Regions from separate parts of the Marinomonas foliarum genome, predicted to be linked through region 1. Evidence: predicted binding sites of a transcription regulator. Region 1 holds the regulator's gene; the other holds the start of a gene.

Region 1 (3,253 bases):
AACAGATGAATCTAAGTTAGAAATTACTGGTGATGGCTATTTGAGCCGCATGCAGAACTCTATCACTGCTGACTATATTCTCTATATGATTCAAGACGGCACCTTTAGCGCAGAGAAAAAAGATTCTGGACGCGTGTCTATGACATTACAACCACAAGCTACTGAGGCAAAATAATAGATGGCCTTACTAGAAGCAAAGCACCTTGCAAAAAGCTATAAAAAACGCAAAGTTGTAAAAGATGTATCAATTTCTGTTGAATCAGGACAAGCGGTTGGTCTATTAGGACCAAACGGAGCAGGGAAAACCACTTGCTTCTATATGATTGTTGGCATGGTAGCAAATGACGCTGGCGGCATTTTTATTGATGGCGTAGATATAACCCACGACGCAATGCATACACGTGCACAAAAAGGCATTGGCTACCTTCCTCAGGAAGCATCTATTTTCCGAAAGATGTCGGTAGAAGATAACATATTAGCTATCTTAGAAACCCGAAAAGAGCTAAATAAAAGCCAACAACAAGAGAGACTTGAGGCTCTTTTAGAAGAGTTTCATATTACTCATATACGCACCAACTTAGGCATGGCATTGTCTGGAGGAGAACGTCGTAGGGTCGAAATTGCAAGAGCACTTGCAATGAACCCAAAATTCATCCTTCTAGATGAACCATTTGCTGGTGTAGACCCTATTTCTGTTGGTGACATAAAGCTCATCATCAAACATCTGCAAGAAAGTGGTATAGGTGTATTGATCACCGATCACAACGTCAGAGAGACCCTCGACATCTGCGATAAAGCCTATATTGTTGGCAATGGCTACATCATTGCGTCAGGTGATGCTAGTACTGTCATCAACAATGAACAGGTTAAAAAGGTCTATTTAGGCGACGACTTCCGTCTGTAACCCCTTATCATTGCTGTAGAAAGGGAGTAGTATGCACAACTCGTTCCAATTCATTCAAACAAAAAGAGTTGCTCCATGAAGCAGTCTTTACAATTAAAGCTAGGTCAACAGCTAACCATGACCCCCCAACTGCAGCAAGCAATACGCTTACTGCAGCTTTCTACGTTGGATTTAAAGCAAGAAATCCATGAATTTCTAGAGTCTAACCCGCTCCTTGAGCTTGATGATGACGAGCAAACTCATAACGATATCCCTGCTAGCATTGAATCAAAGAGCGAAACAGAAACACCTCTAGACAACGGTGAAGAAGCGCGCGTAGAGTCTGAATGGACGGAAAGCATCCCCGAAGAACTGTCTATAGATAGTAATTGGGATGACACCTACCAAAGTTCAGCAGCGGTGAGTGACAGCCACAGTTTTGAAGGCGATAGCGATTTTGAAAGCCGCAATGCTCCAGCCGAAAGCATTCAAGACCATCTTATTTGGCAGTTAAACCTCACCCACATGTCAGATAGAGACCTCGAGATTGCCTATGCCATCATTGAATGTGTTCAGCCTGATGGCTACTTAAGCATTACCCCTGACGACATCTGCGAATCACTCAGCATTGAACTTGAAGACTTAGAAATGGAAGAAGTCATTGCTGTTCAACATAGACTACAGCGCTTCGACCCCGTCGGTGTATGCTCTATTGATTTACGCGATTGCCTATTAGTGCAATTAGAGGCTTTTCAAACACATCCTCTATTTAAAAGCACATATAACCTTATTGACCACTATTTACCCCTATTGGGTAATAGAGATTTTGCGCAATTAAGCCGCAAAACAAAATTAAAAGACGAAGCCCTAAAAGAAGTCATTAACCTAATCCAGCAACTAAACCCGCGCCCAGGTTCTGTTATTGATGCGGATGATACAGATTACGTGATTCCTGACGTATCAGTTAAAAAGCGCAACGACGTATGGCAAGTTGAATTAAACAATGACGCTCTTCCACCAATAAAAATCAATGAAACCTATTCAGCGATGGCAAGTACAGCTACAACAGCTGAAGATGCTTCTTACATCAAAAACTCTCTACAAGAAGCAAAATGGTTCATGAAAAGCTTGCAAAGCCGCAACGAGACACTACTAAAAGTAGCCAGTTGCATTGTTAGCAGACAAATCGATTTTTTCGAGCTTGGTGAAGAAGCGATGAAACCAATGGTACTTCATGACGTAGCTGAAGAAGTAGGCATGCATGAATCGACCATATCTAGGGTGACTACTCAAAAATACATGCATACGCCCAAAGGCATATTTGAGCTAAAATATTTCTTTTCTAGTCATGTTAATACGGCATCCGGCGGTGAATGCTCTTCGACAGCAATCAGAGCCATGATCAAAAAGCTTGTTGCCGATGAACCTGCTAAAAAACCTTTAAGTGATAACAAGTTAGCTGCCATTCTGGCAGATCAAGGCATACAAGTTGCTAGACGAACTGTAGCCAAATATCGTGAGGCGATGAACATCCCTCCTTCCAATGAACGCAAACGACTGATCTAAACGGAAAGCATTTTATCATGTCATTGAAATCATTATTAAAAGCAGACCTCGTTCTCGCAAAGCAAGATATCATTAGCAAAAAACGCGTATTAGAAAACCTCGCGGAAGTAGCATCTAACCGACTTCACTGTGATAACGAAGCGGTTTATGACGCCCTGCTAGGTCGAGAAAAACTTGGAAGTACCGGTATAGGCAATGGAATAGCAATTCCACATTGTAGACTAGAGTCTGCAAATCATACTGCCATAGTCGTGATGTCCTTAAAGACACCTATCGATTTTGACTCGATAGACAAGCGAGCTGTCGATCTAATATTTGCTCTGATTGTTCCGCCACATGAGTGCGACCAACATCTTGCAACATTAGCTCAAATAGCAGAATTAGCACAGTCTCCAGAGTCATTAGACAAGCTGCGTACAGCCCAAAATAACGAAGAGCTATTCAATATTTTTAACTCATTAGTATAGGTATAGAGCATGCTGGAAGAGTCTATTGTTATTATAAACAAGCTTGGCTTGCATGCCCGTGCTGCAGGCAAACTCATTGAAACAACCACACGCTTTTCTTGCGATATCACCATAGAGAAAGACGGCCGTAATGTGGATGGAAAAAGCATCATGGCAATGATGATGCTCGCTGCAGGAAAAGGCACCGAAATAAACATAAAAGCAAATGGTGAAGACGAACAAGACGCTATTAACGCGATTGTTGAATTAATTAACAATCGCTTCGGTGAAGATGAGTAAAGAGCACCATGTCGGAGCAAAACACCCTTAATCATTTGCAGACAGTTACCGAGTCCCT
Region 2 (3,253 bases), 750 kb from region 1:
CTACGAAAGCAGGAACGGGTTGTGGTGGTTGTGCGGCGTTATTGAAAAAAGTCGTCGACAATGAATTGTTAGCCTTGGGTGTTGAGGTCAGCACAGACATTTGTGAGCACTTTGCTTACACACGCCAAGATTTATACAACCTAGTCAAAATCGGCGAAATCAAAACTTTTAATGAGCTATTAAAAACGCATGGTAAAGGTCACGGCTGTGAAATTTGTAAACCCGCTGTTGGTTCTATTTTAGCGAGTGTGTGGAACGACTACGTGTTGAAAAAAGAACACATCAGCTTGCAAGACACGAATGATCGCTTCCTTGCCAATATGCAAAAAGACGGGACTTACTCCATTGTGCCGCGAATTCCCGGTGGTGAAATAACTCCTGATAGATTAATCGTATTGGGCGAAGTAGCAAAAGAGTACGGCTTATACACCAAGGTAACTGGAGGCCAACGTATCGATTTATTTGGTGCTACTCTGCCGCAATTGCCTGAGATTTGGGAAAAGTTAATTGCAGCGGGTTTTGAAACCGGTCAAGCCTATGGAAAATCCTTGCGTACTGTGAAGTCCTGCGTCGGTAGCACTTGGTGCCGTTATGGAGTGAATGACAGCATGAAGATGGCGATTGATCTGGAGAATCGTTACAAGGGGTTGCGCTCGCCTCATAAAATCAAATTTGCGGTTTCTGGTTGTACACGAGAATGCGCGGAAGCTCAGAGCAAAGACATTGGTGTGATCGCCACAGAAGGCGGTTGGAATTTATACGTTTGTGGAAATGGTGGCATGAAACCGCGTCACGGAGATTTGTTTGCCAAAGATTTGGACGATGAAACCTTGGTGAAATACATTGACCGCGTATTGATGTTTTACACCAAAACCGCTGATCGCTTGCAGCGTACTTCTGTTTGGATGGACGGTCTAGAAGGCGGATTGGACTATCTTAAAGAGGTGGTGATTAACGACAAGCTAGGGTTGTGCGGTGAGCTTGAAGCGAGTATGCAGCACGTTGTAAATACCTTCCAGTGCGAATGGAAAACCACGTTAGAAGATCCTGAAGCGCTAAAAACCTTCCGCCAATTTGTGAATTATGAAGGAAGTGATAGTAACGTAGTTTTTGTTGAAGAGCGTGATCAAATGCGCCCAGCAACCGAATCAGAAAAACAGCAATTAATTGCGAAGGTAGGCTAATACGATGACGACGCCATGGAAATTAATTTGTGAACAAGAAGATCTAATAGAAGGAGCTGGTGTTGCTGCTATGTTGAATGGTGAGCAAGTGGCTATCTTCTATATTCCTGAATCGGATAGTAAAGTATTTGTGCTTGGAAATTGGGACCCTGTTGGAAAGGCGAATGTACTATCCCGTGGTTTGATAGCGCATTTACAGGAGCAGTGGGTGGTGGCTAGCCCTTTGTACAAGCAACACTTTGCATTGGCATCGGGCGAATGCCTTGAAGAAAATGTTCAGGTGCCCCATTGGCCAGCTAAATTAGAAGGCGGTCATGTGTTTGTTGCGGCACACTAATTAAGAATTGGTGCACCAAAATGGTCTCTTTGCACTGTTTAAGCGCTTCGTAAAGTCGGTATTTTATAGTTCCTATGAAGTGAACCAATTGCCAGGCTAGTAAAGCTCGGCAATGACACAACTGAATGTGTTTTTAAAAGTTGGCTTATTAATTGCTTTATAAAGATCACTGATGCACCGTAAACCGACGATGGCTTACACATAAAGCATACAGATATTACAAAAGGCAACGAGGCCCAATCACTTTTTCCTAAAAGTGATTGGGCCTTTTTTTGTCTTTAAAAAAGTAAACGTGTGAGGAGTTTCCATGACGGCAACGATGATGACAGCAACAAGTGGTAAAACGACTTGTCCATATTGCGGTGTTGGATGTGGCGTAAATCTGACTCTTCCATATTCGGCAAATGAAGCGGTTCCACCAGTGTCTGGTGACTTGGAGCATCCGGCTAATTTTGGGCGTTTATGTGTGAAAGGCAGCAGTCTTGCGCAAACGATCCAATCGGATGATCGCTTATTAACGCCTATGGTTGGTGGTCATCCTGTTGCTTGGGAATCGGCTATTAAAACAGTAAGCGCGAAAATTGCTCAAGTCGTAAAAGATCATGGCCCTGACGCTTTTGCTTTTTATCTTTCAGGACAAATCCTGACGGAAGATTATTACGTGGCAAATAAACTGGCCAAAGGTTTTATCGGCACCGCCAACGTGGATACCAATTCTCGTCTGTGCATGGCGTCTGCCGTGGTCGGCTACAAACGCGCCTTTGGCTCAGACACTGTGCCTTGTAATTATGAAGATCTAGAGCTCTGCGATTTATTGATTATGGTTGGGTCGAATGCCGCATGGACACATCCGATTTTATATCAACGTATTGCCGCAGCGAAAAAACAGCGCCCTAACATGAAGGTGGTGGTAATTGATCCAAGAGAAACAGCGACTTGTGATATTTCAGACTTGCATTTGGCGATTAAGCCTGGAAGTGACGCGGCGATTTTTTCCTTCTTATTAAGCGATTCCGTTCAGGCTGGCATTTTGGATCAGGGCTTTGTTACGAATCATACCAATGGATTTAAGGCTGCTTTAGCGCAAGCGAATGAGTCGACACCGAGTTTATCTTTGACGGCAGATTTTTGTGGGGTCAGTGAGCAAGATTTAGCAAGTTTAGTTGACTGGTGGCGTGACACGGCAAAGACTATCACCTTTTATTCTCAAGGGGTGAATCAGTCTTCCTCTGGCGTTGATAAATGCAATGCGATTATTAATTGTCATTTGGCCACTGGGCGTATTGGCAAAGAAGGCGCTGGACCTTTTTCTATTACGGGTCAACCTAATGCGATGGGCGGGCGAGAAGTTGGCGGCTTGGCCAATCAATTGGCTGCTCATATGGACTTTGCCACACCGGGTGCACAGGATTTGGTGCAGCGTTTTTGGCAAGCGCCGAATATGGCAACAAAGGACGGTTTAAAAGCCGTCGACTTATTTCAAGCCATGGAGGAAGGCAAGGTCAAAGTTGTGTGGATTATGTCGACTAATCCCATGGTGAGTTTACCTGATACCGCTCAAGTCCGACGCGCGCTGGAAAAGTGCGAGCTGGTGATTGTCAGCGATTGCAAGGCACATACGGATACAACCGTCATGGCGGATGTTCTATTTCCTGCGACGGGCTGGAGTGAAAAAGACGGTACGGTGACGAATTCAGAGCGCCGTATTTCTCGCCAACGAGGTTTATTACCT

Evidence for each region. Region 1 encodes sigma-54, which starts transcription at its own class of promoters, with help from an activator protein. Its sites were predicted from a motif close to TGGCACNNNNNTTGCTNT; they were not measured.
Region 2: a site for sigma-54 is predicted at 1,663-1,680, ahead of JSY38_RS16470 (nitrate reductase). Genes of this name have one in related genera too.

Annotation. Positions count from the first base shown of each region.
Region 1 is NZ_CP070273.1:314,653-317,905, forward strand. It holds gene lptA (lipopolysaccharide transport periplasmic protein LptA) at 1-175, shown strand, start outside; gene lptB (LPS export ABC transporter ATP-binding protein) at 179-904, shown strand; gene JSY38_RS01550 (RNA polymerase factor sigma-54) at 980-2,449, shown strand; gene ptsN (PTS IIA-like nitrogen regulatory protein PtsN) at 2,467-2,916, shown strand; gene JSY38_RS01560 (HPr family phosphocarrier protein) at 2,926-3,195, shown strand; gene mgtE (magnesium transporter) at 3,204-3,253, shown strand, end outside.
Region 2 is NZ_CP070273.1:3,559,730-3,562,982, forward strand. It holds gene nirB (nitrite reductase large subunit NirB) at 1-1,184, shown strand, start outside; gene nirD (nitrite reductase small subunit NirD) at 1,189-1,521, shown strand; gene JSY38_RS16470 (nitrate reductase) at 1,829-3,253, shown strand, end outside.